DNA from 4 places in the Alteromonas sp. G4i13 genome. Region 2 is predicted to be linked to each of the others. Evidence: predicted binding sites of a transcription regulator. Region 2 holds the regulator's gene; each other region holds the start of a gene.
The links. The regulator FNR, encoded in region 2, switches genes on or off when oxygen is low (the NO sensors DNR and NnrR bind a similar motif). The targets are predictions, from matches to a motif close to TTGATCTAGATCAA.
Positions count from the first base shown of each region.

Region 1 (7,855 bases), on a different contig from region 2:
TTTCAATATTTTTATTTTACGCTTGCTGTACAGGAATGCGACCAACTGGAACAACCTGTCTGCGAATGCTTGGCTGTGGCGCTAGCCTGTACAAATCACCGTTCTGCCCTACATAGGTCTTTTTAATACCGCACGCTTTAGCAATATTTGCATGTGCTTGAAGGTGTTGATGCTCCCCGTGAACCGGAATAGCAATGTTCGGTTTAACCCAATGATACATGAGCTTTAATTCTTCTTCACAGGGGTGACCGCTGGCATGAATTGGCAGCGTGCTATCTTCACTGTGAATAACCGTTACTCCCTTTGCCTGCAGCGCTTTACTTAATCGGTCTACACTCTCTTCATTTCCGGGAATAACTATCGAAGAAAATAGCACAGTATCCCCTTTGTCTAAGCTAAGGTAAGGGTGAGTGTCTTTTGCAAAACGCGCCAGTGCGGTATTTTTCTCGCCCTGGCTGCCTGTCGCTACGGCTAAAACTTCATGGGGGGGAAGATAACCTAAATGCTGGGGATCGGACACAGGCAAATCGTCCGGCCAAATGCCCTGTTGCTTGGCAATGCCGTACATGTTCATTAACGAACGACCGTACAGCGCCATGTAACGCTTAGTTTTCTTGGCGACTTTAGCCAGCGAAATTAGCCGTGCTATATTGCTACCAAAGCAACCTACCACCGCTCTCCCCTTTAACGGCGCGATAGTGCTTAATAGGCCGTCGTAACAATTTCTCTCAGAAATTGAAAAGCCCGGTTTTGTTGCATTGGTAGAGTCTCCAACCATGGCAAGAATATTCTCACTGCCTAGTCGCTTGTAAAGGCTAACGTCAAACGGTAAACCTGTTATAGGGTTGGCATCAATTTTCCAGTCTGCTGTATGCAATACTGTGCCTACTGGTGTATTGATTTTTAGTGCGAAGGGTTCTGGAAGAGAATGAGTAATGGCAAGCCAGTTAACGCTAAAAGACCCAATTTTCTTAGTATCGCCTGCGTCGACTTCAATAATGGCAATTCGGTTAGCCAATTTACTTCTTGCAAGCTTTCGCCTTAACACTTCGGCGGTAAAAGACGTAGTATAAATTGGCTTTTGGAAACGTTCCCAAAGGTAAGGAATTGCGCCTACATGATCTTCATGGGCGTGGGTAATGACAATGCCAGCCAGTGCTTCTTTTTGTTTAGTAATAAATGAAGGGTTTGGAGCCACAACGCGATGCGTAGTGGCTTTGAACGTATTCTGGTTAGACGCTTGGCTGACGCCTTTGTAGGCAGGTGTGAGAGGCTCATCAAAGGAAACACCACAGTCAACCATTAACCATTGACCATCGTGACCATACAAATTGAGGTTCATCCCAATTTCGCCCGTTCCGCCTAACGGAAGAAACCACAAATCATCAGAAGATGGGTGCAACAAAACGGCTATTACCTTCTCTCAGAGCATTGAATATTAGTTTGACGTTAAAATCTTTGAGCGCAGAGTCATCATTCGTGCAATTCAGCATTAAGTTGGTCTATCACTTCGGCCCACGCAGCGTCTTCAACAATGGCATCTTTCAAAAATGCAGACTGACTTTCATTCCAATAAGGCGCTTCATGAAGATGTTGGCTCTTATTCAGCCCTCGATGTGTTTCAAAAAATTCAGCAATTTCTTCGTCTGAACTTCCTAAACCGAGTTGGCTAAATAGACTATTCATTGTGGGTTGCTCAGTAAACATAACGCCTCCTTGGGTTACTAATTAAGGGCATAATAAACGCCAGATACGTTGTACCCAACTAACGTTTTTATGCCCATTTGCTTAGTGGATAATTACCCTTTGTCTTCCCCTTGAGATCACATCTTAAAGGTAGTCAGCGAACTCTTCTGGCGTAATCACCTCTCCTTCTTCAGCAGGTACAGGACATACAATGACCATTAATTCATCTTGCGTCATGCCCGGCACCCACTTAGTCAAAAACTCTTCGGTGCTTAATTCCATCGCTTCACAGTGTGCCCAGTCTTCGGTTGCCCACAAGAGTGCTAACTCAGCATCAGGCCAAACCGGAACACCATCTTCTTCATCAGTAGTTAGCATTACACAGCCGTGCTCATCTTTAAGAATGAAGAGTTTCTCTTCCGCTTTAATTGTTGCAAGGCTTGCTTCTAGTCGTTGAAATGCGTTTTTTTCCAATAAAGGATGTAATTGTGACATAAGTTTCTCTCTTTAATTCTGCGACTCACATGCCTTTAAATTAGGCACAGTGGGTAAATTTAATGGCAGCGGTTAACACGCTTTAGACACGCTTTCTATTATCTCTGCTAGACCCACTCGTCTGACTTGCTTCATGCTGTGCATATACACCTTAAACGATACGTTTTCTAACATTTCAATTCTGGTCACTTTCACACTACCGGGTAACTGACTCTCAACGTTGGTCGGTAATACGGCAATACCACCTTCGCTCTGTAAATTGTTGAGCGCAAGATTCAACGAATTGGTTCTTAGCTTTGCATCGCGAAGTTGAGGGTAAGCAGTAAGCAACCAGTCTCTTGCCTTAGTTCCCCAATCAATAGCCACAAAATCTGCTGCATCAATAGTCTCAGACGCTTGTCCAATTCTATATAGCGCCAAATCCTGCTCTAGCAATACATCACTATTTACTTCTTCAGATTTCAACGGTTCCGTGGAGAATGATAAGTCCGTCACCCTTTCGTGCAATTGTCGCGAAAGGGTATCTAACGTAAGAACTTCAGCCTTTACTGACCAATCGGGAAACGAGTTGTGTAGGTGACTGAGCATCTGAGGCAATAACAGCTCGCTCGCAAGCTGTGTTGCGCCGCAAACAACATATTCAGAGGATTGAATTTGGAGCTCTTGTTTTGCTTCGTTTAGCGTTGCGCATAATTGCCTAGCGTAAGGCAGAAGTTTCTCACCAGATTGAGTGAGCTGTATACTGTTGCGTTGCCTAATAAAAAGCGTGGTATGAAAATACTCTTCAAGTAGCTTTATGCGTGCACTGACTGCAGATTGAGTAAGGTAAAGGTTTTCAGCCGCTTTACCAAAGTGACGAGTTTTTGCCACCTCTATAAAGGTGGTGAGAAAGCGTATATCCATGCTTATTGTACAACCGAATCAAAGTGGGTCTAAATTGACACAGATAATACGGCAAGTAAACACAAAAGCACAGAAGCGCACCGCTATAAACGGTACGCTTTATTAAAATTTCACCAACTCGCTGAATTAATACTCTTCTTGGTGCAGGCGACGCTGTTTGTCACGGCGTTGCAGGTCACGCTTCTGCTTTTCCTTTACAGTACTTTGACGTTTGGAACTTGGCTTTTTAGCGTGAAAATCTTCCTCTTCTACCGAGTCCCATTCATCACGCTGGTAACGATAGTCTTTACTCATTGACTTCTCTGGGTTGTTAACACACTTCAATTATTATCTTAAGTGACAAAATAGAAAACGAATTTTAATCATCGTAGCGACAAGAATTTTTGATTATTCTCATCAGTGATTTTCATAGACTTTTAACGTCCAACTCATTTACGCTCGTGTAATAGCGATACCCGTTGCAGGGCCAATAAATAGATACTTATATTTCACTTTAATTTCAAAAACTTAGACACATCATACTTGAGGTTATCACCTCGTACTTTCTGTATACTTTTCTAACGTAATCTAAAATTTAGTGTTAGATTTTATACCGTTAAAAATTTTTTATTGATAAGAGAAAAATCTTTTGTTTTATCTTCGTTTTTAATTATCTTAAAAGTGCGCTGAACAAAACATTACGTTGGGTACAACATGAAAAGTTTAGCTATTCGACAATCTGCAAAACCTTATATTGACCGTCAGAAGTTTCCATACGGTTTTCGTAAATCAGGTGACTTCAGTATTACTGAAGCCGATCTTCTAACCCACTACGGCAAAACACTGCTAGGACTTGAAAATGGCGAGTTGTCGCCTGAAAGTGATGATGAGAGACATTTCGTCGAATTCGTTACAGGTAAAGTTGAAGCTAGCAATAACCTAGAAAAAGCCTGGGCGAAATACGTCAGATTAGCAAGGGGCAAAAAGCACTTCTACACCCTTCACAGCAGTGCGAGTAACCAGTCAGACTATGATGAAGATTACTCTGATGAAGAATTCGATGTAGCATAATGCTACATCATTACTAAAAAGCTCGCTCCGGCGAGCTTTTTTGTTATTGAACAAATGATCTCAATCAACTTCAGACAAGAACAAAATGAAGAAACATTAAGGACTGTCTACACTTAGTAGTAATACAGAGTGATGTGCAGTGAATTGTGCATTTCATTCTGAAAAACGAGCCCATGCAAAGGAGGCGCAACGATGATCATTAGTTCAAAACAGCTTACTCACTTTTCTATACATGCCCTTGATGACAAAGTGGGCGGCATCCGCGATATCCTTTTCGACGACGAAACCTTCACTGTTCGCTACTTGGTCGCAGATACCAATACTTGGCTACCGCTTAGCCGCAAAGTGGTAATATCACCTATATCTGTCAAACAGCTAGATGAAGATAGTGAGTCTGTTCATATCAATATGACAGTTGATACATTGAAAAACAGCCCCTCTATTGACGAACATAAGCCTGTGTCACGTGAATACGAAGAAAACCTCTTCAAATATTTTGGTTACGGATACTATTGGATTGGTCCAGGAGCATGGGGAGAGTTCGCACATCCAAATGAACTGGTCGAATTACAACGCGCTGAAGAGTCTGAAACTGAAACCCCGAAAAAAAGCACCAACCACCTAAGAGCAGTGGGCGAAGTTGGTGGATATGAAGTAGCTACAACCACAGATAACGTGGGCCACATCAGTAACTTCGTCATTGACACCGAGAGCTGGAAGATAATCATGCTAGTGGTAGATACCAACAACTGGCTTCCGGGTGGTAAACATCTCGCACTTCTACCTAGCGATATTGAAAGTATCGACTGGGCGGCGCACAGCGTAGTAGTGAATTTAAGTCACGACGAATTGGTTAATAGACCTGAAGTGGAAAGTGAAAAAATATCTGAAGAAGGCTATGTGCCTATGCTTTGCGAGCAATTGAACAAAAACGGAAATTAATAACCGAAGAGTGTCATTGATGGTAATTTTTAGTTAGGAATTTTACAATGTCCGTTGTTGAAGGCGGACATTGTAGCTTAGGATGCAAAAAGAAGATTATTCGCAGAAAAATTCGTACATCAAAGCAATTAAGCGCTTGACGCGCTCGTCTGCTAAGCGGTAGTAAATAGTTTGACCTTGCCTTCTTGTGGCCACCATCTTTGATTCTCGCAATAAAGCAAGGTGCTGAGAAATCACTGGCTGCGAGACGCTAACAACTTCGAGAAGTTCGGTTACCGATTTTTCCTCTTTCAGCAACGAACAAAGCACCATAAGGCGTGTTTTATTCGCGAATTGCTTAAGGAAGATCTCGGCTTCCGCAGCGTGTTCCATTATATCATCTGAACCTATTACCATATCCTCGGACATAAGCACTCTCTATCTGTAAAGTATTTCGGCACCAATTTAGCCATTTACTATACTAAAGTATAAGGCATTTTGCCGACCTGCCAATTTATGCGACGAATCGCCGTATTTTACATTGTTTTATTACGCTGACATCAATATATTAGATTTTACTTATTTCAACTAAGTTTAGGCAAAAAGGAAAAATATGCTTATAGACATGAAGACTCGAATAGAAAACATAGACGTGAACTTACGCACTGTATCTGCGGAGCAAGCGGCCAGTGAGTGCCGAATCAATAGCGGTATATTGATTGATGTACGAGAGAGTGCCGAAGTTGCCAATCAGCCCGTACCTTCTGCGCTTCACATACCACGCGGCGTGCTCGAAATGAAGGCACTGGAACAGTTTAAAGATGCTTCAGCGCCACTTTATATTCACTGTGCGTCGGGCGTTCGAGCAAAACTAGCTGCAGAGCAACTTATAAAGATGGGCTATGAGAACGTTTCGGTTGTGACATGCCCTGTACCCACGATAAATCAAGCAAACTAGAAATGACTTCTTAACCACGCGTATGCTATAAGTAGCGTTAATTAAGAGTTTTAAGGCGCTGTATGCTGAAATCTACGTTAGAACAATGGCGAATGTTCAAAGCCGTCGTCGATGCAGGCGGCTTTAATCAAGCTGCTACTGAAGTTCACAAAAGTCAATCGAGCGTTCACCACGCGGTTCAAAAGCTTGAAAACGCCATTGGAGTGTCATTGTTTGAGAATATTGGACGTAAAGTCCAGCTTTCGCCGCAAGGTGAACTTATGTATCGCCGTGCCTCTTTTTTGCTTAGCGAAGCGCACAAGCTCGAGGCCGTTGCCAATAGCCTTAAATCTGGCACAGAAACAACTTTACGCATAGCGGTGGATATTATTTTCCCGTCTGAATTGCTTTATAACGTGCTAGCGAAAGTTTCTGCTGAGTTCCCGCTCCTTCGTATCGAGATAGAAGAAACTGTACTCAGTGGCGCAAATTCACTTTTGAGCAATGGTAAAGTTGATTTAGGCATCTCTCCTTTCGCGTTTTCTAATGGCTTTAGCGAAGACTTGTGCGAAATTGAATTTGCAGCTGTCGCTCACGCCGACCATCCATTGCACCAATTGGATAGAACGCTCACACTGGAAGACTTAAAAGCTTATCGTCAAATTGTGGTAAGGGATTCATCCGCGGAGCGTAAAGCTGATGTGGGCTGGTTAGGTGCAGAGCAGCGCTGGACCGTAAGCCACGTTAGAACGTCATTAGATATTATTACTCAGGGATTGGGTTTTGCGTGGCTGCCTATCGCAATAATTAAAGATGAGCTAGAAGACGGTACACTCGTTCCCCTTCCCCTCGATAATAATGCAGCGTTGCGTAAGGCGCTCCTTTATTTGTCTTTCGAAGACGGCGATACGTTGGGACCAGCTGCCCGTGCTTTTATTGGCGAGCTACGATATCAAACAATGAACCTTCCATCGTCAGATTTTATGCTCGATTCGTGTACTGAGTAGTTAGAGCATCAACTTAGCGCGACTGCAAGGCGTTCAAACCCAAGTATAAAGCCAAATAGCGATAACGAAACACCAACTAACGCCACAGCACCGTCGTCTGTGGACATGCCTATTGCCATAATAAAAACAGCAAAAGCGGGAATAAGCCCCATAAAGGGAATAAGCTCCAGTGGAATCATTACAAATCCGCAACCTGCACAGCACAATGCGATGAGTGATCTGAACACAGGCTGGCGCATGAAAAAACACCGAGGAACTAAAAAGCGGTCTACGCGTACTGCATACGGTTTAACTTTATCGACAATGAAGCGAAGCTGATCGGCGTCACAGTTTAACTGCATCACTTTTTGCGGTAACCAAGGATGCCTACGACCGAGTAAAATTTGCAACGCGATGAGTAAAATCGTCCCACCCGCTAAAGATGGGATCCCAGGGATGGCCCCAATCGGTGTGCAAGCGATAAAAGATGGCAGCGCCAGCATTGGTCCAAAGCCCCTTTTCTCCATCACATCCCAAAACTCAGCAAACTCGAACTTATCTTGTCTTGCTCGCGGCTGCATTTTCCCCAACAACTCGTATAAGGTCATTGATCTTACAGCTGTTTTTCCCCACATCTTCAATTCCTTTGATATCACATTACCTGCGAACGTCGCGCTAATCAGACGGGCTTCTCGCCTAATTAATATACATTTCTCGCACCTAGTCGATTTGCCATAGTGAAATTGCAAGTAACTTTAGACAGTTAAATCGTGCGAAAAATATGCCATCGATTGCATGTGACGGTGTGTTAAAGACAGGAATACTTTTTGCAAATGCCCCTGATAAGTAAAATAAAATCACCTAATAAAACAAAAAC
Region 1 covers NZ_JBHNYX010000011.1:22,434-30,288, forward strand. The annotation lists gene ACFI6J_RS07290 (ribonuclease J) at 17-1,405, opposite strand; gene ACFI6J_RS07295 (DUF2789 domain-containing protein) at 1,474-1,707, opposite strand; gene ACFI6J_RS07300 (DUF2750 domain-containing protein) at 1,831-2,181, opposite strand; gene ACFI6J_RS07305 (LysR family transcriptional regulator) at 2,254-3,084, opposite strand; gene ACFI6J_RS07310 (hypothetical protein) at 3,211-3,378, opposite strand; gene ACFI6J_RS07315 (MaoP family protein) at 3,778-4,134, shown strand; gene ACFI6J_RS07320 (PRC-barrel domain-containing protein) at 4,327-5,076, shown strand; gene ACFI6J_RS07325 (ArsR/SmtB family transcription factor) at 5,173-5,484, opposite strand; gene ACFI6J_RS07330 (rhodanese-like domain-containing protein) at 5,669-6,013, shown strand; gene ACFI6J_RS07335 (LysR family transcriptional regulator) at 6,076-6,999, shown strand; gene ACFI6J_RS07340 (exopolysaccharide biosynthesis protein) at 7,008-7,613, opposite strand.
Region 1: the regulator FNR is predicted to act here: its motif matches at 4,189-4,202, upstream of ACFI6J_RS07320 (PRC-barrel domain-containing protein).

Region 2 (7,855 bases):
ACGGCGGCACGGTTTGTCAAGATGGTACGCTAACCATTACGGTTACGCAGACCCTTAAAAATGCGCTGGTAAATCAAATTGTACGACTGCAAGCAAGTGCCATGGCGAGTAAACCTAAAGCAGCGCAGATAGCCGATAATTTTTCTCGCTATTTCGTTACCGCGGTATTGCTGATTTCGGCGTTAACCTATGGCTTTTGGGCGTATCAGGGGAGCGACGAGGCATTTTGGATCACCATATCAGTGCTGGTTGCAACCTGCCCTTGCGCACTAGGGTTGGCCACGCCATCAGCGTTAACTTGCGCTATGGCAAAGTTAAACCGACAAGGTATTTTACTAAAACGGGCAGATGCGCTAGAACAAATTACTGACATTGACACCATCGCTTTAGACAAAACCGGCACGCTCACAAAAGGCAAATTTACTATTTCAAATGCCTGGTACGCTGACGGCGTGGATAGTAATAGTGCGCTATCAATTGCGCGCGCTTTGGAGTCACGCTCTGAACATCCGATTGCCAAAGCCTTTAGCGACGGTATAGCCTTTAGCGACGGTGTAGCCCTAAGCGAGACTTCTGCCTCTAGCGGCAGTGCTGACGCTATCGATAACACGGTACACAAAGTGACTAATTTTACCGTTACGCCAGGAGGTGGTATCAGCGGTGAGATCAATGACACGTTGTTTTCTATGGGTTCTGCAGCATTCAGCGTTCACGAATCACAGCTAAAACTCATTGAAGCGTTCCCTTCAGCTAACGTGTTTCTCACGGTTAAGGGGCGTATTATGGCGGCGTATGAAGTAAAGGATTCACTAAGAGAAGATACGCAAGAAACTCTCGATATATTAGCTGCAAGCCATACCCTCGCCGTTTTAAGTGGTGATACACAGCAAAACGTTAATGCGCTTACCGCACCATTGCCAATTTCGACCGCTAAAGGTGGCCTAACACCTGAGCAAAAGTACGAAGCCGTTCAAGCTATGCAGCAATCTGGCGCGAAAGTGATGATGATGGGTGACGGTATTAACGACGCTCCAGTTCTTGCCAGCGCTGATGTGGCAATTGCAGTGGGTAATGCCACAGACGTGGCTAAAACTGCCGCCGACGTGATACTGCTTGGCGATCAGCTGCTTTCTGTACCAGAACTTATTCGAACTGCGCACCAAGTGAAGCAAAAAATAAGGCAAAATATTGGCTGGTCGGTAGGTTACAACGTTTTGATCTTACCTTTCGCCGTATCAGGCCTACTTTCACCGTGGATGGCTGTTGTTGGTATGTCGTTAAGCAGTATCATTGTGGTCACAAACTCAACGCGACTTTTGAGCAAATAGCATGAGTATTATTTACGTATTAATTCCAATCGCCATCATCATTGTTGCCGTCGCTATCGTGATATTCTTTTGGGCGGTGAAAACCAATCAATTTGAAGATTTGGATCGCCAAGGGTATAGCATACTGTTTGACGATGATCTTCCGCCAGAAGAAAAAAAGCTAGCTGAGCAACGCAAGCAACTTCAAGACAGTAAAGTAGACAAAAGCCAAGCGCCACATGGAAGGGATTAACTACTTCTCTGCCTTTCTTATCGGCTTAGCCGGTGGAGTTCACTGTGTGGGAATGTGCGGTGGAATTGTCGCTGCGCTAAGGATGGTATCGCCTAAAGGCGCTTCAGCACTACCCTATACCCTTGCCTATAACATGGGACGTATAGTGAGCTACACCATCGCCGGAGCAATAACCGGGGCACTTGGAAAAATTGCAGCAGATTATATACCTCTTGCCAACTATGCCCTTTCCCTACTTAGCGGAATCATGTTGCTTCTACTGGCGTGTTATTTGGGTAAGTGGTGGACTGGCTTAACAGTGCTGGAAAATGCGGGTAAAGGCCTATTTTCCAAAGTCCAGCCGCTTTCAAAACGCTTTTTGCCATTTAAGACCCCTTTAAGTGCGTTGCCTTATGGTTTTATTTGGGGTTGGCTTCCTTGCGGTTTGGTGTATTCCACACTTACCTGGTCTCTCGCGGCGGGTAACGCGCTAGAAGGCGCTGCTATTATGTTCTTCTTCGGTTTGGGTACATTACCCACCTTGCTCGCCGCAAGCGCTGGTAGCCAATATATTGTTCAAAGTTTTCAACATAACCATTTTAGACAAATTATTGCAGTAATAATGGCAATATATGCAGCTTATCTTATTCATGGCGCAATCGTTTAAAAATGGGTGTATTATTGTCGGGTATTCTTTTAGAGAGCGTGCATTATGAGCAAAGGAAGCCAATTTTCTATTCACTGTCAAAACTGTAGTTTCAGTCACCTGTGTTTACCGGTGGCGTTAAACAAAACAGAAATCGAGTCTCTTGACGATATTATTGAACGCAAGAAGCCGCTTCATAAAGGTGACACGCTGATTCAAACTGGTGATAAATTCCGTTCTCTATTTGCAGTGAGAACCGGTTCATTCAAATCATTTGTGACTAATACCGAAGGTGAAGAACAGATTACCGGCTTCCACTTTCCTGGTGATATTATCGGTTTCGATGCACTAAGAGAGAATAAACACCAAAGCTATACTTCTGCGTTAGAAACTGCCATGGTGTGTGAGCTTCCCTACGAGACCCTCGACGAAATGTCAGTGCAATTTCCAAAGCTACGCCACCAGATCATGAGCTTCATGAGCGCTGAAATAAAACAAGATCACGACATGATCATGCTTTTAAACAAGCGAACTGCAGAAGAGCGCTTACTGTATTTCATCTCACACCTGTCGCAACGCTTTGAAGAGCGTGGCTTTTCCCATAGAGAATTCCACTTAACCATGACGCGCAACGAAATTGGAAACTATTTAGGATTAACGATTGAAACGATTAGCCGTCTGTTAAGCCGTTTTCAAAAAGACAACATCATAAAGGTAGACGGCAAGCTTATTACTATTTTGGATTTCGATAGGCTAAACACCAAACTAGCGGCGCTTAACGGCCCTAGCGTTGTCTGCGGTTAGTCCTTTTTAAGTGTTAAATAAGGCGCGCACTAAGCGCGCTTTTTTGTAACCTGTGTTAGCCACCTATCTACCCTTTCAGCGCCACGCCGGTTGCTCCATATTCAATTAGGTACGTTCACTCATGGTCGCCTCGTAAAATTCTTGATCTAAAACAACTTACGTTTTTCCCAATGTCGTTTATAGTTAGTATTAGAAAGCTTCGATTTCGACAGCCGCTACTAAGTTTCGTAGTTAGGGGGACGTTATGATTGAGTGTAAACGAATTCTGGCCGTGGTAGATGCCGAGCGCGATAACCAACCTGCACTGAGCCGTGCTTATGAACTCGCTTCAAAAACAGGCGCTTCAGTTACCGCAATGATGGTGGTATACGACTTATCTTATGATATGACGACCATGCTTAGCCCGGATGAGCGCGAGTCAATGCGCGATGCAGTTACAAAGGAGCATGCAAAATGGCTTGCCACCCACTTAAGAGAACAAGGATTCACTGAAACTGATATCGTTGTAGAATGGAATAATCGTGCGTATGAGTCGATTATTTACTACACCCTAAACAATCAGATAGATTTAGTGGTAAAGGCAACCAAAAAGCACGACGATCTTGCTTCTGTTATTTTCACCCCCACCGACTGGCATTTAATGCGTAAATGCCCTCGGCCAGTATTGCTCGTTAAAGAGCACGACTGGCCAGAAGGAGGAGAGATTATTGCTGCTGTAAACGTAGGCAGTGAAGACGATGAGCACGCCGCACTTAACGATAAGCTCACCCTCATTGCTAACGACTACGCCTCTTTATTGAAAGGGAGCGTAAATTTGGTCAACAGTTACCCTTCTACACCACTTAATATCGCCATAGAAGTGCCTGAGTTCGACCCCGATACCTATCACGACGCGGTAAAAAATCATCATTTAAAAGAAATGCGTAGTCACGCGTTAAAGTACGGTATTCCTGAGAACAAATGCGTAGTAAGAGAAGGCCTTCCGGAAAAGGTCATCCCGCTAGTGGCAAAAACACTGGATGCAGAGCTGGTTGTTATTGGTACCGTTGGCCGTGTGGGCATTTCAGCGGCCCTAATTGGTAACACTGCAGAACACGTGATCGACGAACTCAATTGCGATGTGCTTGCTATTAAGCCAGATGGATTTGTGTCGCCGTTGTCGGTGTAATCTTTTCATCAGTACCGCATAGCCCGTGTTTTCCGTTACTTAGCGGCCAACACGGTATGTCACCAACAAATTTAACTTCACAAGCATGGTCTCGAAAAGCCGCTTTAATGTATAATGGTGGCTTTATCACAAACCAAGCTAGTTAATTATGAGTTTAGGCACAAACAGTGCTGACGCGTCGCCATTAAATGCTGCGCAAAGTAAGCAAAAGTACAACTTCAACAAACTTCAGAAACGACTTCGCCGCAATGTGGGTAAAGCCATTGGCGATTTCGGTATGATTGAAAACAACGACAAAGTAATGGTGTGTTTATCTGGCGGTAAAGACAGCTACACCATGCTAGATATTTTATTGTTTTTAAAGAAGATTGCGCCTATTCATTTTGATATCGTTGCGGTTAATCTTGACCAAAAGCAGCCTGGTTTCCCCGAACATATCTTGCCTGAATATCTAGAAAGCATTGGCGTTGACTACAAAATTGTAGAAGAAGACACCTACTCTATTGTTAAAGACAAAATTCCAGAGGGAAAGACAACATGCTCTCTCTGTTCTCGCTTGCGCCGTGGTATTTTGTACCGCACGGCAAAAGAGTTAGGTGCGACTAAAATTGCATTAGGTCATCACCGCGACGACATGCTAGAAACGTTTTTCCTCAATATGTTTCATGGTGGCAAGCTTAAGTCTATGCCGCCAAAGCTAGTCAGCGATAACGGTGAACACATCGTTATTCGTCCATTGGCGTACTGCACAGAAAAAGACATCGAGAAATATTCTCAGGCCGCTGAATTTCCGATTATTCCTTGTAACCTTTGTGGCTCACAAGAAAACCTACAGCGCCAAAACATAAAGGCTATGCTACAAGACTGGAACCGTCGCTTCCCAGGTCGTATAGAGTCGATGTTCCGTGCGCTTCAAAACGTAGCGCCTTCACACTTAATCGACAGCAACCTTTATGATTTTAAAGCTATAGCTACACAAGAAGGCCCGGTAGAAGACGGTGATATCGGGTTCGATGAACCTTCTTTCACTACAGAAAATAGTACGGACTTCAGTGATGAAGATAATACTATTGAAGTAATAAACATTATGGAACCTAAGTAAATGAAAATTGGACTTGCGCTAGGTGCCGGTGCCGCAAGGGGCTGGACTCACATTGGCATAATTGAAGCATTAGAAAAACTCGGCGTAAAAATTGACGTTGTAGCGGGATGCTCTATTGGTGCCTATGTTGGTGCTGCCTACGCAAGTGGCAAGCTGGAAGGATTGAAAGAGTGGGCCTGTTCCCTTAGCGACTGGCAGGTACTTGCTCTTATGGGTGTAGGACTTAGACGCGGCGGCATTGCCAGCGGACAGAAGGTTTTCGACAAGCTAGCAAGCGAGTTTTGTGAATCGACTTATGAAGACATGCTTAAGCCGTTTGCGGCTGTGGCTACCGACCTTTATACCGGCCGTGAAGTAGTGTTTAACTCTGGTCCTATCGGAGACACCATTCAAGCATCCTGCGCTATTCCCGCACTTTTTGCGCCCGTAGCACATGGTGATCGTTGGTTGGTAGACGGTGCCGTTGTAAACCCTGTACCGGTGAACTTATGTCGCCAATTAGGGGCCGATTTTGTAATCGCGGTTAACCTTAACGCCGATTTTCGACCACTTCGTCTTGAAAAGTTGAGACAAGATCATGAAGAAAACCAGCGCAAAACCGAGGACTTTTTTACAAAGAGTCAAAACGTACTACGCCAATGGTTTTCTCCTGACAACAAAGAAGAAAAAGCCCTAGAGAAAAAAGATGAAAAAGACAGCGTCTCGGCTGGCAACGTAAAGACTGAAGAAGGCATTGCTTCTGATGTGATTGAAAAAGTGGAAGAAGAGTTGACCGAAGTCCCCGCTAAAGTGAACAAGCGAAACCCGCCGGGAATTATGAGCGTGATGAGCAGTTCACTTGAGATACTTCAAGCTCGCGTCACACGCTCACGTTTGGCTGGCGATCCGCCTGACATTCTTATTGAGCCTCAGCTTACCGATGTGGGTATTATGGAATTCCACAGAGCCGAAGAGCTATGCGCAAAGGGCGAAGAGACCATCGCGCGTTTAGCAGAGCAAATAAGGTATCAGCTTCTTACCTAATCCCAAATATGCATTTAGCTTGAAGCCATAGCGGTAACACGTAGCGGCGCATGAGGCAGTGTTAAGCCTTTTGCGTCGTTGATCCAATCTTGTTCTAGATGCAATACGCCGTTATTGATTTGCACACCTTGTGGTGTAATGAAATCTAAATTCTTGTCATCAAACTGAATCATCAAGCCCTTTACCGAAGGCATCATGAAAGACAAAAAGCTTCCCATTTCATTAAAGAAAGCTTCGTACTGACCATACAAAAAAGTAAGGTCGTCTTTTGTGTAATACTGCTTAAGATATTCTGGTTTGGTTTCAAGTTGTACCGACATATCACACACGTTCGCGCGTTCGTTTAAATCGATGCGAACCAGTGCGTTGGCAAGTTTCAGGGCCTTTTCAGTAGGCACCGTGAATCGCCCTTCACCACTCACTTCTAAGGGCATTGTTTTCTTATCGGTTACGATAGACGCTCCGTTAACTTCACATAAACGCCCTTCGCCAACACGAACAAACCCGAATGCAAACTGAAGTGCTTGGGTATCTTCATTATCCAGCTTTTTGACATGGCTATAGAAACGGCTGTACTCAACATCTATCGTTTCAGCAGCAACGGAAGAACTGCCTACACCAATAAACAGAGATGAAGCAAAAAATAAAGCAGCGCGTATCATTCGGATAAAAACTCCTCGTTAAATAGGATCATAGTTTGAAGCTCTTCAACATAAGCGGCTCCTCGCTCAGAGTAATTCATTAGCCCTTCAGCTAACGCAACACCAGTTATAGGAATTTGGTTTGCACGCAGTCGGCTGCGGATCTCTCTTAAATCCGCATACGCGTCGTGGCGGTTTAAATTTCGCATGTAGGTGTACGTTGCACGCGACAAACTGTCGAATTTGGCAACTTCATGAGATGCCCCATCGTTTCGACGGTTAGGAACAAAGCCACACCCCTTAGAGAAACACCATAAGCCAAAGAAGTTATAGCCCTTTCTTGCGAACCGGCTGGTGCCCCAAGCTGACTCATTCGCGGCTTGCACGAGCACGAGTTCGGCTGGTAGAACATCAATCTTTTGTAGCAAAGCTAGCAATTTTGATTTTAGCGGCTGCGTTGGCTTAACTCGATATTCCTCTTCTAACCATTCAAGCCTTGCCATATCTTCTTCAGAGAGCGTTTCGTTAGCTAACGCCTTTCTATATAAGGTTTGTACGTAATGTCTAAGCGTGAGTAGATACGCATTCTGCTTCTCTATTTCGGGACGTAAATAGTTAAAAAATGCCTCTTTCTTCTCTTTTACATCTGTATAGGCAGAGAAGTTAGGCACCGGCTTTTTAGCTTCAACCGTTTGCGGTATATCTAAAATATCCGGTTCGTCCTCAGTAAAAATTATGGCGTTAATGACGATTACCGCCAATACGCCTAACGTAATGAGGACAATTTTAAAGGTTTCACGCTTATGCATCGAAGCTAGACTCATTCACATCGTTTTCAGATGCTTCCGTGCTTACTCCCTGCTCGCCAATCAGTTCCTGATAGAGCAAGCCCATCATACTAAAATAAAAAGGTAATACCCAAATAAGTGAAA
Region 2 covers NZ_JBHNYX010000003.1:13,125-20,979, reverse strand. The annotation lists gene ACFI6J_RS01905 (heavy metal translocating P-type ATPase) at 1-1,328, shown strand, start outside; gene ccoS (cbb3-type cytochrome oxidase assembly protein CcoS) at 1,330-1,560, shown strand; gene ACFI6J_RS01895 (sulfite exporter TauE/SafE family protein) at 1,547-2,206, shown strand; gene fnr (fumarate/nitrate reduction transcriptional regulator Fnr) at 2,252-2,989, shown strand; gene uspE (universal stress protein UspE) at 3,234-4,157, shown strand; gene ttcA (tRNA 2-thiocytidine(32) synthetase TtcA) at 4,306-5,259, shown strand; gene ACFI6J_RS01875 (patatin-like phospholipase family protein) at 5,260-6,282, shown strand; gene ACFI6J_RS01870 (DUF2987 domain-containing protein) at 6,297-6,944, opposite strand; gene ACFI6J_RS01865 (glucosaminidase domain-containing protein) at 6,941-7,732, opposite strand; gene ACFI6J_RS01860 (YciC family protein) at 7,725-7,855, opposite strand, start outside.

Region 3 (7,855 bases), on a different contig from region 2:
TGATCGCCTGTTTGGCTATCACCTGTAGCTTGCGCGGTAATATCAAAAGAGGAACCAGTCTGTGCACCTGCTTTTACTTCAGCAGTATAAGTGAACTGCACGCTATCACCAGCGGCAAGCTCCGTACCTGAATAGGTTACTCTGTCTGGTGAAGTTTGAAGTGCATACGTAAAACCAGTTGGGGTTGTTCCTGCGTTTACATTTGTGAAAATATCAGTATTAACATTGCTGACCACTTCAACATCATAAGCGGTAGCTGTACCTGTATTTTCAACATCTATAGTTACGGTTACCGTATCGCCTGCTTCTACGCCAGAGCTTGGCGCCACGCTTGTTGTTGCGCTTAATACATGCTCTGAAAACTGATTAGTTGACGTAGCTGACGCATTGTTGGTGGTATTGTTGGTTCCCGCATTTACCTGTAACTGCTTGCTTTGCGTTGACGTTGTAGCGGCATTTTGTGTGACGTCTTGCACCAAGGCTTCAAGCGTAATTGAAAATGTATTATCGCTTGGATCGTTATCATTATTAGTGGTTGTACTGCCGTTAAACACAGCTCTAACCGTTTGCCCACTAGCGACAGTGCCAGACGATGTCACGGTTGGGCTGGCACTTACGGTTCCGTCAAAACCTGTTGAATTTACCGTTAACGTATTGCTGTATTCAAAGCCAGCAGGGAGCGTCATATCTACCGTTAAGTCATTCGTTGTGCCCTCTGGCAAAGTCACGTCTACCCGATACTGTACGGTATCACCTACCACAACATTCCCCGTGGGGCTTACTATTGTTGAAGCAATAGCAATATCTGAAACGGTGACAAATGCGTCATCTGACTGCGGATCAAAGGTCGCAGCCTGCCCCTGTGCAGAAGCCCAATCAATCGTCGCTTCAGACGTGATGACATCGTTAGGCTCTGCAGTTTGTGCAATATCTTGAGTGAAAGTAAGCACGTAAACTTCACCTGCGGCGAGGTTCTGTATGCTGTAAGTACCATCTGCTAGTGAGCCGCTGCCCAAGGCTACACCATTCCCATCGACTGTTGCAGATACAAGGCTCTGCGAAGCCACGCCAGAAACGATAGGAACACTGGCGGTGGTGTCAAATGATGTAGCACCACCTTCGTTAGTTACTGTTAAGGTGTACTGAATCGTATCTCCGGCATCTACATTTCCTGCAGAAGTAGCAAGTGAAACGGTCAATTCTGGAGCACGAACAAGAATTTTAGCTGACTTAAGATCGGCAGTGATTGCATCAGGCGTATTGGTCGAAGTACCTTGGAATAAGTTCGCCAATTCCAACCCATCAGCATAGGGCTTATCGGTTACCTCAACGGTAAAATCAACTTCTAGTACTTCAGCTTGGGTTGTTGAGATACTGCCCCAGTCTAACGTTACGCTGTTTTCAGCAGATGATACCGTGATTGTAGGTGTGAGGGTTGTTACCGTATTTTCAGCGGTATAAGAAAAGCTGGTGTTGCTCGCAATATTTGAATTTGTATCGACAGTCGTTTCTGGGATTAAGAAAACGGGCAAAGGAAGAAAATCTACAAATACAATGTCGTTAGTATCGCCAGAAGGAATATCCATGCGCAAACGATAGGTAACGCTTTCACCCGGTGCGTACTGTAATAGTTGTGTGGTTGTATCGCCGTTACCGTCAACAAGAAATTTAGAGGTACGAATACCTTCAATAGAGACCGAAGCACTTGAGCCTTCCAAGCAGCTCGACGCACCACTTGCTACGTTATATTGTGCACTTTGAGAAAACGATAGTGAATCGTTAGCAACGACAGGGGCATTACTATCAACCCCTGTGTAACCACCAACGTAATTTTGCTGAATATCTACGGTGTAAGAAACCGTCAAAACGCTTCCCCCCGGAAGCGTGCCTGTTGCGTTAGTAACGTTGTAAGTGATGGCCTCATTTTGACTGGCATCAGTACTTGAAGCAGGCCTCGTTATGTTAAACGTACTTCCACCATAGTTAACCGTGATATCAGATGAAAAATCGACGCCATCGGCTATGGTGTCGTTAAGAATTAAAGAGTCTACCGATACGTAATCAGAAATTTGGATTGAGTTAGTAACGGTAAGTGTGTTGCCAGGACTTGACTCCCCTGTATTTACACCTTGCTGTATTGCAACATGCTTTGCCGTAACCGTGTCACTGCTAGAAACCTGGGTAAGCCCATTGCCGTTAAAACTCGCATTAAAGTCAAGCGGATGCACAATACTTGACGCACTGCACTGCTGCGCATTCAGGACATTAATAAAATGCATGGGGTAGCTCACGCGCACATCATTTGCACTGCTTGTTCCCGTAGCAGAAGCACACGAAACATCTAAAATGCCACCAGTACTGGATGTAGAAGGTTCACTATCTATAGCGCACCCAGTTCCACCAGTTATCGTAGCTTGAGCGCTATACTGAACACCATTGTCTAAAACATCTGTGAACTGTAAGCTGTCTATCGTAGGGCCATTTGCAACATCTACCGTATGTGTAACGGTTGCTGAAAAACTAGGGCCCGCAGCAAGCTCGTTTTCCGCAGCAGAGCTTTGCGTAGTTACTTGGTAGAGGGCTGCCTCAACCGACGCACTTTGCGTTGTTCCTACTATTGGGCCGTTATCACCTGTTGCTGTGTCACCAAATTCATAAACAGGCGTTACCTCGATAGCAAACGCTTCCGCTGGCGTTGCATTGCTGTCTATAGTGAAACAAACATTTGTAGTTAGATCAGGGCCATTGGTTACAACCGAGCCCACTGGGATATCTACCGTTGAAAAACTGAACCCTTCAGTGCCCGCAACGGTTTGCGCAATGATAGGATCTTCGAGCTCATTGTTGTTCGCAACGGTGTCAAACGTGCCTACATTAACCGTAGCGCTGTTACTTCCTATAAACGTCGCACCGTTAAATGTTAAGTCAGCATCATGAATAACGCGAAGATAAGGGCCATACCCTGTTGTACCTGAGTTAATTAACGGTATGTCGTAACAAAATGACTCCCCTATAAACGCGCTTTGCGGCGGTGAGTTTGTGATGACAGGGGTTGCTGCTTGCGCGCTTTGCAATGCGCCTAAGAGCAATGAAGTACCGATGATGGCTTTGGACAATGTGCGGATCATGCCTTTCCTTTCATTCGTTTTTTTCTTTTTAAAACAGTTAGCTATCGGGTTCAGTTGTAATCACTTCATGCTTGTTTTCATCGAACTCAACGTAAAAAACCATTGAATACATTCAAATGATAAAACCTGAAAACTAGTACAAGATTTAACTTCTCGCCAGATAGAAAGCAGTAACTATTAATAAACAAAAACTAATATCTCTTTATTTTATATAGAGTTACTGAGCAAAGCAGACCATAACGCGTTGAAAAGTGTAAAGACAGTAGACATAAGGATAAGACAACAAGGATAGGGGTAAACCCCTATAGCAATTACTAAACCCCCAAATTTAGTTAGCTGTATGAATCATTAGATTTATTATCGAGCGATATTATTTAAAACCCACACCTTCATATTGGTATAAAAATCAATACTCACGTATTGAACCACATCTCAGAGTTAAGCTTTATAATTAACCAAGAGGTCAAAAATCCATGTTTTGAGTAAACTCAGTTCCTATTAAAGGCCGTGCTCCCTCATCACGAACAAAACATAAAGATGGAAAGAAAACAAACCTCCATCAGACGTTATCACTTAGCACTCTTTTGGATTTGAAACGTTTTTTTACTCAAATACATCAAGCATTCGTTGCGTTATTTTGGGTCATCCTAAATTCGGGTAATTAGCTCCTCGCCATTAAATTTTTCTTATTTTTATTCTCTTTCTATTGATCTTGATCAAACTAATAACTAAACTTTCAGTAATTTCTGAAACTTCTGGAAGGTAAAAATGAAAATGACGCCTTTAATTACATCTGCGGTAATGCACTTTGGCGAAATGGGAAGTCGTTGGGGTTTCAACAGAACAGTTGGGCAAATTCTAGCGCTTATTGTTTTAAACGAAGAGCCCATTTCGGCGCAGGAAATTGCGGATGCACTCAACATATCCAGAGGCAATACCAGCATGGGTTTAAAAGAGCTTCAGTCATGGCGCTTAGTTAAACAGCATCTTGTTCCTGGTGAGAGAAAAGAGTTCTTTATTCCGGCTGGCGATATTTGGACATTGGCCAATAGAGTATTTGAAGAACGAAGAAAGCGCGAGATAGACCCAACCATGAGTCTACTGCGTGATTTGTTGCTTGACGCACCTGCCAATGAAAAAGAGGCAAATGCACAACATAAACTGAACGAAATTCACGATTTACTCGAATCAATTACGGCATGGTCTGAAGAGCTTCAAAATCTTGGGCCTGAAAAGTTAAACACGTTGATGAAGTTGGGTTCTGGCGTGGGCCGTATGCTTGAGCTTAAGGACAAGCTACTTCCGGGGAAAAACAGCGTTAACTAAGGGGGCCTTCTGTGGATGCATTCTTGCTGTCTCGTTTACAATTTGCGTTAAATATTAGTTTTCATATTTTGTTTCCAACCATCACCATGGCGATGGGCTGGTTTCTATTTTACTTTAAGCTGCGCTCTAATATTTCAGGTCACCCTGTGTGGATGCGTATGTATCGCTTTTGGGTACGTGTCTTTGCCCTAAGCTTCGCCTTGGGTGTAGTAAGCGGCGTCACTATGTCATTTCAGTTTGGTACTAACTGGCCTGGATTTATGGAGAAAGTAGGTAATGTGGCGGGGCCACTACTCGGTTATGAGGTACTTACCGCCTTTTTCTTAGAAGCCACGTTTTTAGGCATCATGCTGTTTGGCATACACCGTGTTCCGAACTGGCTGCATACGGCTTCAACCCTTATTGTTGCACTTGGCACCACTACTTCTGCGTTCTGGATACTAGCTTTAAATAGCTGGATGCAAACCCCACAGGGTTTTGAAGTGGTCGACGGCGTTGTGTATGCCACAAACTGGAAAGAAATTATCTTTAACCCATCTTTCCCTTACCGCTTTGTACATATGATGTTAGCGTCTGGACTGACGGCCAGCTTCCTGATAGCTGGGCTTTCAGCCTACCGCATGCTTAAAGGCGACGACAAGCTTGCGCCTAAGCTCGCGCTTAAAACCGCCACCTATACGGCGGCCGTGTTAATCCCGCTACAAATTTTTGCTGGCGACATGCATGGTTTAAATACGCTTGAGCATCAGCCTCAGAAAGTAGCGGCGATGGAAGGACTTTGGGAGACCACTGAAGGTGCACCTTTGTTACTTTTTGCAATTCCTGACGAAGAAAGCAAAGAGAATCATTTTGAAATTCCCATTCCCTATGGCGCAAGTTTAATTCTTACTCACGAACTTAAGGGCGAGATTAAAGGGTTAAATGAGTTTGAAGGAGAGCATCCGCCCGTTGCCCCTGTTTTCTTCGGTTTTAGGGTTATGGTGGGTATGGGCATGTTGATGCTCGCTGTGTCATGGCTTGGCAGTCTTTATCTTATGCGTAACAAAGACTTCCCAATTTGGCTTAAACGCACGTTTGCAGGTATGGCGTTTAGCGGCTGGATTGCTACCTTAGCAGGCTGGTACGTAACGGAAATAGGCCGTCAGCCCTATTTGGTAAGCGGTGTATTAAGAACCGCTGATGCCGTTACCCAATTGCCACCGGCGAATATTGCTCTGTCGTTCACGCTCTACCTTGTTATCTATACGGTACTTCTAATTGCATACATGGGAACACTTATGTTGATGTGCAGAAGAGCCGTTGAAATTGAAGAGATAACTACGGAAGAGCGCGAAGTTGCCAAGGCAAAAATGCAACCTACTGACCCAGACCCAAGCACGGTTTAAGGAGAGCAAACATGTTTGAAAATGTATCAGCAGAAATGCTCGGAAATATTTATGTGGGTTTACTTGGTCTATCTGTATTGCTGTACGCCATTTTAGATGGCTACGACTTGGGTGTGGGTGTACTTATTCCGCCAAGAACAGAAGCGTTTCGCGATGACATGATAGCCTCCATAGGACCTTACTGGGATGCTAATGAGACGTGGCTTGTGCTCGCCATAGGTCTACTGCTTATTGCTTTCCCTGAAGCCCATAGTGAGTTTTTACAAACCTTGTACTTGCCTGCCACCTTCATGTTATTAGGGCTTATTTTGCGCGGCGTAGCGTTCGATTTTCGCGCCAAGGTTGTGCAGGTGAAAAAGCGTAAGTGGGACATGGTATTCAAATACGGTTCGCTTTTAACCACATTAGCTCAAGGGTACATGTTGGGTATATACGTGACGGGGCTTCGCACAGATATTTGGGCGCAAGGCTTTGCACTTCTCGCTGCATTTGGTGTTACGGCTGCCTATGCGTTTATTGGCTCGTGCTGGTTAATACTTAAAGGCGAAGGTGAGCTTCAACAAAAAGCGTATTACTGGGCCAGAAAAGGTTTAGGGGTACTGGCGGTAGGGATTGTCGCGGTAAGTATCGCAAACCTAACCTTACACGATGACGTACGAGATTTATGGTTGTCTGCTCCTTGGGGTTATGTGCTTTTCGCTATTCCAGTAGCGTGTTTTGCGCTTCTAGCACTATGTGGTGTGTTGCTTAAAAAACTGCCTGATGCACAAGGGAAAGGCGAATGGCTTCCGTTCTTTATTGCCCTTCTAGTATTTTTACTTTGTTTCACCGCATTCGGCATAAGCTACTATCCGTTTATCATTCCTGGACAGATGACAGTGATGGATGCGCTTAGTGATGCAAGCTCTCTGCGCTTCTTGCTTGTTGGCGTAGTTATTGTTGTACCTATTATTTTGGCTTATACGGCCATGGTATATAAGATATTCTCCGGTAAATCAGAGAAGCTTTCTTACTACTAGCATTCGTTGATGGGATCGCAGCAGATCCCAATTACTTAAAACAATAGTGAACATCATTGAAAGTCAATGGTGTTCACTTTCTATTCAGCGCTATACTAAACGCTATACGTTGCGAGTTTCTTGCGGTTCCCGTCGCCTTTTCTATGCGTGGGACATTTGCGGCGACCAGTATCACCTACCCACGAACTCGATCTGAAAACCTGCGATCAAAATATGATCCTTTCCCTCGAACAATGTATACCAATAACTAAAGGATGTTTAGCGTTAGCTAGTCTACCCTTAAGGTGTGATCAAAATTTAAACGTTACTTACCGTTAAATATTTTGTTGACATCAAACTGTAATATTACTATATTTTATTTGGGGCAATTTTTAATAGAAGGAGCCAATACCATGGAAAATGTATTCCATTCGTTCTCACGGTTCTTCAAGCGCGCGCACCCCTACACAGTCGCTCACTATATCGGCCGTAAAAATGCGCAGCGTATCTTAGGATGTAAAATCAAAAAGAAATCCAAGATATTCGCCGACCAGCACGTTGAAGACCAAAATCATTAATTTATATGGGGCCCGTCAAACCGGCCCCATTTTTTTAAGCGTTAAATATGGTTAAGCGGTACCGAGGTTGTGTACTTAATCTGCTCCATTGCAAAGCTTGAAGTGACGTCGGAAAATTCTATACCGTTAACCAATCGCTTATAAAAATGATCAAAGCAATCCATATCGGTAACGAGAACTTTTAGCAGGTAATCGTATTCGCCAGACATACGATAACATTCAACAACTTCATCAAATGACGCGGCGTGCTTGGCGAAACTTGCCAGCCACTTACCATCATGTCTGCCCGCTTTTACCTGAACGAATACTGTCATCGCAAGGCCCAGGTGTTTTGCTTGCAACAGCGCTACTCGCCTAGAGATTATGCCCTTCTCTTCTAGCTTTTGAATACGCCGCCAGCAGGGCGTTACCGTAAGCCCAACTTGCTCAGCGATTTCTGC
Region 3 covers NZ_JBHNYX010000007.1:37,575-45,429, forward strand. The annotation lists gene ACFI6J_RS04790 (tandem-95 repeat protein) at 1-3,128, opposite strand, end outside; gene ACFI6J_RS04795 (GbsR/MarR family transcriptional regulator) at 3,897-4,454, shown strand; gene ACFI6J_RS04800 (cytochrome ubiquinol oxidase subunit I) at 4,466-5,839, shown strand; gene ACFI6J_RS04805 (cytochrome d ubiquinol oxidase subunit II) at 5,851-6,858, shown strand; gene ACFI6J_RS04810 (hypothetical protein) at 7,251-7,415, shown strand; gene ACFI6J_RS04815 (Lrp/AsnC family transcriptional regulator) at 7,457-7,855, opposite strand, start outside.
Region 3: the regulator FNR is predicted to act here: its motif matches at 3,835-3,848, upstream of ACFI6J_RS04795 (GbsR/MarR family transcriptional regulator).

Region 4 (7,855 bases), on a different contig from region 2:
GCGCAAGATTTAAGGTGAGCATTACGCTTCTCAATTTTCTCCCTTGGAATACCGTGACGCTTCCAGCTTCCTCCGTTGTCTTTCATATTTTGAAATACGGGAAGTACGCGGTCCATTGATTTTGCAAATTCTGCATCGGCGGTTTCCGCTGCTTCAAACTCAAGCCATAAATCGAGCATTTCACTACTAAGTGGACTCGGCAATAAACCAAAAATGCGCTTAGCGGCAGCTACTTCTTTCTCGGCTTGTGCGTCGTGATCTGTTTGATGATTGAAAGCAAACATGTCGCCAGCATCAATTTCCACAATATCGTGAATAAGGATCATGCGAATAACGCGGGTCACATCTATGGGTTTAGCCGCATATTCGCTTAGCATATTTGCCATTAATGCAACATGCCAGCTGTGCTCTGCGGAGTTTTCCTGTCGATAGTTATCACAGGGTAGGGTGATCTGGCGCTTAACTGCTTTTAGCTGGTCAAGTTCACAGATAAAGTCAGCAAAGTCACTTACTGCATACATTGGGATGCTCCAAGGCGTAAAAATGGGCGCCTGAGCGCCCATTTAATTATTCAAGGTCTAACGAGTGTATTGGTTATTAACCAAATTATTTTTGCTCAGATAGCCACACGATTAGGTCAGCGATGTCGTCGAAGGTCATGTCAGCAGTGAATGTAGGCTGATATTTACCGTTGATAATAAAGCTTGGCACACCAGTTAGGTGCTCACGATACTCGTCAATTTGCTGTTGATTCTTGCGCACCATGCTATTTACGCCGAAGCTTTTAGCCATTTTGTCAAACTCTTCACCGTCTACACCGTTCACAACGAAGATATTGCGAAGGTCTTTCAAGCCAGTGATAGATGCACGTTGCTTGTGGATATAGTTAAAAATAGCGCCGTTCATCGCGTCTTCTTGCTTCATAGCGCGCGCAATAAGCATGGCTTTAGTTGCATCATCTTGAACTTCAGGTCCAGTAAAACGCATAAAGTTTACGTGCACCTTATTGAATTTCGTGCCGTCGCTTTTCTTTTCTTTAATTTGCGCAACGATTGGTTCGAACTGGAAGCAGTGAGGGCACCAAAATGAGAAGTACTCAGTAATAACAGGCTTATCTGTGGCTTCTTTATCAAGCACAGTATAGTGGGTACCTTCTTTCCATTTAGACGCTGGCTCTTGAGCGCATGCTGTTAGTGGCAAAAGCATTGCCATGACAAACATTACTGCAAACTTTTTCATGGAATATAATCCTATGTTCAAAAAACTATTATCGATACCGAGATTATCACAGGCTTGTTCGCTTAACTAGGACCTGTTCTACTTCAATGCCTTACTACGCGATAAGCTCACTAAAAAACGCGATTCAAGGTTTAGGTAAATGCAGTATTTTATATACGCATGATGAACAGAGTCTGAATCATCAGGCCCTAACAGAAACTCAAAGAAAAAGGGCTATAACCATGTATAGCCCTTTATTGTTTGTCGATTTCACGTTGAGTTTTGCCTTTAAGCAACGCTCAACAGAAGGTTCATTAACGTTACATCACTTACATGCTGTAGTTAACTGAAAGTAGAGCGCGACGCTCTTGGCCTGCATAACCTACAATGTCTTCATAATCAGTATCAAATACATTGTCGACCTTCAACGAGACCTGCCACTGCTTATCTATTTGATAGCCTAAATTAACGGTTGCAAGCGTATAGGCTGACAGCGCCAGAGTCTGAGACGGTTCAGGGAAAGGAGGGAAGAAGGTGTCGTAATGACTCCCTGTGTAAGCTAGCTTGGTGTAGAAGCTGAACTTCTCCGTTCCAAAGTCAGTGTTGTAGGTTAATGAGCCTTGGTGACGGGCACGACGCAGTTCAGTGGTTGTTATACCATTGTCGGTTTGTTCCGCATCTAGATAACTATACGCTGCGGTAAAATCACCATAGCCACTGTCCCAGTTAAGTTCTAGATCAATACCTTCGCGCGAGCTTTCACCGTCGATATTATCGGCACTATATGCACCCAAATCTGACACAAATACGAAGCCATTGATTTCATCTTCAAGGTCGGTAGTGTATGCGCTGATTTGTGCAGACAGTGATTTCCAGTTTGCCTTAACGCCTATTTCCCATTCTTCACTGGTTTCAGGTTCTAAGTTTGGGTTGCCGATGAAGCTTGCAGGGAAGTAGCCAAAGCGCTCAGTAAAGGTGGGTGTTTTAACAGCTTTACCATAGCTGGTAAAAACAGCGTAGTAATCGTTAAGCTGCCAAGTGAGGCCACCGCGATAACTTACGGCATTGTCGAACTCACTGTTGTTGTCGAATCGTGCGCTTAGAGTTGCGGTTAGCGACTCGGTTAGCTGACCATTTGTCTCGGCAAATACGCTATAAGTATTGTCGTGCTGCTTCTGGTTCGGATCGCCAAATGCAATAGGGCCGCGCTGGGTAAAAAGGCGCTGTAGGTATTCAACACCGCCAGCAAAATCCCAGTTATCCATGGTATAGAAACCTGTCCAGTTTAGCTCTATGCGCTCACCAGTGGTACCGCCAGTGTCTGCACCTGACTCAGTGTTATCGTTATCGTCTTTGCGATAATGCGCACTTAGCGCTGAGCGATAACCTGTATTTTCCGGAGCAAATTCCCATCTTAATTTCGCACTAATTTGTGAACCATCCGTCACGTTATCTGAGTCAGCAGGAAGGCCTGTCGTCACAAAATCAGTGCCGTCGTAATCATTCTCGTACTGAACCGTGCGAAGGTTAGCTATTAACGTATGCTCCGACGTTGCGGCATAATTAATATTAATGCCAGCGGTCATGTTGTCGTAGCCATCATCTTCGTTACCAACACGAGATACGTTGTCGCCGTCGGTACGTATGTAGCTGGCGTATGCAGAAATACCTACGTTATCGCTTTGCGAGCGCGCGTTCATGCTGCCCTGCAACGTACCTTGTGTGCCAACGCCAGCAGAGAAGTCTACGTGTGACGCATTATCGGCAAACTGGCCTGATTTCGTAGTAATGCTCAATACACCACCGATAGCGCCGCTGCCCCATCTTGCGCTCTGCGGGCCTCGAAGAAGTTCTATGCGCACCACGTTTGCGCTAGTTAAGTGAGCAAGGTCAACTAGGCTTCCTTGGCCTACGTCGTTGGCAACAACGCCATCAATTAAAACAAGTAGATGGTTGGTTTCACCGCCGCGCACGCGCAGCTCTGTTAAGCCACCAGGACTGCCTGACTGAGACAAGCTAACGCCAGGTAGGCCGCGAATTAGATCGGTAAGTTGAAGTGCGCCCGAAGCTTTAATGTCGCTTTCAGTTAGCACCGATACTGAACCAGGAAGTTTGGTTAACGAAATAGGCAAACGCGTGCCTGTTACTGTTAAAGTTTCAATATCTTGGTCAGAAGTTTGAGCAAAGGCAGGTGTGCTTAAGCACGAAATAACTGCAGCGCTAAGGGCTGCTTTAGTAAAATGTGTACGCATGGTTTTTATGTTGTCTTTGATGCGCTCCACCCGAGCACATGATTAGGGAAAGTGCACGCATTGCTTAATTATGGATGTGAGCAAGCAAACGACACCATGAAGTACAGGCCGGTATCCGGGCTTACTCACCATTACTAAAAATGTAATAGCTCTTTTGCCTTCCCATCTAATGGCGTTTAATACGTAACGCATAAAAGACAGTGGCGTATGAAAAGAAAACGACAACGCGTTGAGTTTACCGTTGCGGGGGCAGCATCAGTTTTTCACTGATTTCCCGTTTAACCCTTGTCGCCGTAGTTAATATGGAGCTAGACAAGAGCACCTACACACTGTCGATTATATCTAAGTTAAAAAGTGATAGCGAATACGGTTTCTTATACCTTACGCTTTTTCGTAACCGCCATAAGATTATCGGCAACGGTCACCGAAAAAGCGTTTTTTCAGCAGTAAAGGGGCTGGCTCAATATCCTAATTTCAGTGGAGGCTCTTGAAGGGCCGATAGCTGTTCTTTCAGAGCAAGTATTTGGCCTTCCCAGTATTTGTCTTCAGCAAACCAAGGAAATGCCCGCGGAAAAGCAGGGTCTTCCCAGCGTCGTGAAAGCCATGCCATGTAATGCACCATTCGCATAGCGCGGAGGGGCTCAATAAGTGGCAACTGTGCAGTGTCAAACGGGTGAAACTCCTCGTATGCTTCAACCAAAGTATCGAGCTGCAATAGTTGTTGTTGGCGGTCGCCGCTTAGCATCATCCACAAATCTTGGATAGCAGGGCCCATGCGGCAATCATCTAAATCAACGAAGGTTGGGCCATCGCGCCACAGTATATTGCCTGGGTGGCAGTCACCGTGAAGCCGAATACTTGATGTTGGCTTATACGCTTTTTTCGTGGCATCAATAACCGGGTTAAGTATGGCAAAAAATGCTGTCTTTAGATGCTCTGGCAGCAGTGTGCTTTGCATAAGCACCTGCTTCGGCTCATCGAGGTAACTTTCAATATCAATCGAGGGACGATGTGCAAACCCTTTAGCATGGGCCACGCGGTGAATACGGCCAATGAAACGCCCCATCCATTCGAGTTGATCAAGGTTGTCATTTTCGAATTGCCTGCCGCCTACCGAAGGAAATAACGCAAATCGATAGTCAGTTTCGGCCACGGTGTGGTGATGCAGCGTGCTGCCATTGAGAGAAATGGGCGCAGCCAATGGAATTTCGTTGTCGATTAGCTCTGCAGCAAACGCGTGTTCTTCAAGAATTTGAGCGTCGGTCCATCGACCTGGGCGATAGAATTTTGCTACATAGCGCTGACCGTCTTCAGCCAAAAACTGATAGACGCGGTTTTCATAACTATTTAGTGCTAGTAAACCGCTTTGAAGAAAAATGCCCTGACTTTCCAGGGCATCTAATATGGTGTCTGGGCTAAGCCCAGAGAATGAAAAATCTGTCATCGATAAAGGAACTTAGTTGGCTCATCAACAGTAACCGTTTCCCCATCAATAGTGGTGGTTACACTGATAAAAATATCGGTAACCGTATCTTCCAGATTATAGGCGTCAGTTGCAACTGAAATTGGCGTGCTATACACCGCACCGCCTTCAACTGTTACAGTTTGCTCACCAATGTACTTGTAGTCAGGCAAACCTTTTACAGCAATAGAGTAGGTTTGGGTTTGCTGTGTTTTGTTAAGTACTTTTATTGTATAGACGTTCTCAATTAGCCCTTCATTCGTTTCGCGGTATAGCGAGTTTCTGTCGCGGATAATGTCAACTTCGGTGGGGCTGCGCATCCAAATATTGGCAAACAGCAAGCCTATCATCACCACTAAAACAACAAAGTAACCAATTAACTTTGGACGTAAAATGTGAGTCTTACCGCCAGCTAGCTCTTCTTCAGAAGTAAAGCTTATCAGGCCTTTAGGATAACCCATTTTATCCATAACACCGTTACAGGCATCAACACAGGCGCCGCAGTTGATGCATTCGTATTGTAAGCCATTTCGAATATCGATACCGGTTGGGCATACCTGAACACAAAGGTTGCAGTCTATACAGTCGCCTAACCCTTTTTCTTTTACTTGCTCGTGACTAAGTTTGCGTGGTCGCGGGCCGCGTTGCTCTCCACGCTTTGCATCGTACGATACAGTAAACGTGTCTTTGTCGAACATGGCAGACTGAAAACGCGCATACGGGCATATGTGCGTGCACATGATTTCGCGCATGTAGCCAGCGTTTCCGTACGTACATACGGCAAAGAAAATAACCGATAAACCTGCCCAGAAGCTGGTGTTAAATGTTACAAAATCGATAAACAGTTCATCAATTGGCGTAAAGTAGCCAACGAAGGTTAAAGCCGTTAACAGCGCTACCAATACCCAAGCGGTGTGCTTAGCTGTTTTACGCAAAAATTTATCTGCATCCATTTTGCGTGCATCTAGCGCTATACGCTTGTTGCGCGGGCCTTCGAATTTCTCTTCGAACCACGTATAAATGTATACCCACGTTGTTTGAGGACACATAAATCCACACCACACTCGACCAGCGAAAGTGGTGACGAAGAACAGCGCAAAGGCGGAAACAATAAATATATAGGCCAGTAAAGTGAGATCTTGAGGCCATAAAGTTAGTGAGAATATAGTAAATCGCTGCTCACCAATATCGAGTAGCACGGCTTGATGCCCGTTGTACTGAATCCATGGAATGATGGCAAAGAGGCCCAAAAAGAAAAGGCCAAACATGCGTCTAAACGTCTCTAGAGGGCCTTGTACAGCCCGCACATAAATACGGCTACGAGAGTCGTGGCGTTTACCCTCAGGTCCACCTTTGGGTTTATGTACTTTTACCGGTGTAACGGTCTTTACCGGTATTTGTTCATTCATAGCTTAACCTTATGTGACGTAACGAACTGCCTGTGCAGTATAACTGCGTTCAAAACGTCATGTTTAATGTAGATCAATAATGCGGCGTATGGTGTATCTTTTTAAAGTTTCAGTCAATACTGAAACTTCAGAACGTAAGTCGTTTTTTGTTTTGATTTCCTCAGTCTATGTAACTTTGTAAATAGTTAAATACAGTTACGTGAATAATGAGGATTAATATGACGGCCAGATGCCATTTGATGCCCAACATCGACGATTAGGCTTTACCTACTATACATGAGTATAGTTTGCTGTATTTACAGGTAAACCGATATGACCCTATTATCGTCGATAATAATGTAGTCAATTACCGTTTGAATCGTGTACAGTGAGCATTGTGAAAATGTAAATTGGCAAAGTGTAGTTGAGCACATAGTAAGAAAGGTGCTAAATAATTGGCGCTATTTGTAGTAAACGTCTGTCAAAGTTAGCTGAGAAGTCATGTTAAGGTTCTTTATCATCGCTGCTGAAATTATTGTTTTGGTAATTGTGCTGCGGTCCCCTTTTGTTCAGTATCTCTTTGAAGATATTCAGAACTCGCTTTCTGAATGGCTAGTTTCAATCGCAACTTTACCGGAGCGAGAGGAACTACGTAGTTTACAAGACAAAATTAATGTCCAGCTAAGTCCCCTAAAGCCTTACCAGCAAACATATGTTCAGCAAATCACCGCTGATAGCGCAAGCGTTAAACGTTTTTATCACACCTATTGTGAAAAGGACGATATAAACCCCAACTTTACGGGAACTAAACGCGTTCAACTATGCCTAATCATTAAACAGTCGTCAGTTATGCAAGTAGCAAAGCGAGACTAGCCAATTTTAACAAGGTTGGTTAAATATAAAGCTGATATAAAAGCCTACAATTGCTGCATGCTAAGCTTTCTCTAAATGTCTTGCTAACTCATAGTTTAAACGACTGAATTTAGGAGCATAAAAGTGAATAAATTACGTACTTTTTCTTGTTTAAGCTGCGCCACAGCGGTGGGACTCCTTACCGTTTTTGCTCCCACTCAAGCCGCTGAGGTGAAGATAACGTGGGAAGAACCTGAGTCTTATAGCGATGTAAGGCCAACCAATGAATCTCGTAAACGGTTCCGCGAACGAACGCTACAAGAGCTTGAAGAACACATTGTAGATTTGGCCAGTGATTTACCTGAGTCGCAAGTGCTGTCAATGACAGTAACAAATGTTGATTTAGCTGGCCAGGTTTGGCCAAGCCAGTTTGTCGGCTTCGGTAACGGTGCCGGTAGCGACGTCCGTATCATTAAGCGCGTTGATATTCCTAGAATGACATTCAGCTACTCGTTGGCTAATGCCGACGGTCAGGTCATTTTAAGTGGTGAAGATGTGAAACTTAAAGATATGGATTTTATGGAGTCGAATATTCGTCGCAATCGCACGGAATCGCTTTCTTATGAAAAAGCGATGCTTAACGATTGGTTTTCAGATACCTTTTCAACCCAAGTAGCAGCGAA
Region 4 covers NZ_JBHNYX010000040.1:53-7,907, reverse strand. The annotation lists gene ACFI6J_RS16840 (HD domain-containing protein) at 1-521, opposite strand, end outside; gene ACFI6J_RS16835 (thiol:disulfide interchange protein DsbA/DsbL) at 607-1,239, opposite strand; gene ACFI6J_RS16830 (TonB-dependent receptor plug domain-containing protein) at 1,548-3,470, opposite strand; cobalamin riboswitch at 3,560-3,811, opposite strand; gene ACFI6J_RS16825 (serine/threonine protein kinase) at 3,931-4,914, opposite strand; gene ccoG (cytochrome c oxidase accessory protein CcoG) at 4,911-6,341, opposite strand; gene ACFI6J_RS16815 (hypothetical protein) at 6,822-7,193, shown strand; gene ACFI6J_RS16810 (DUF3016 domain-containing protein) at 7,317-7,855, shown strand, end outside.
Region 4: the regulator FNR is predicted to act here: its motif matches at 6,405-6,418, upstream of ccoG (cytochrome c oxidase accessory protein CcoG).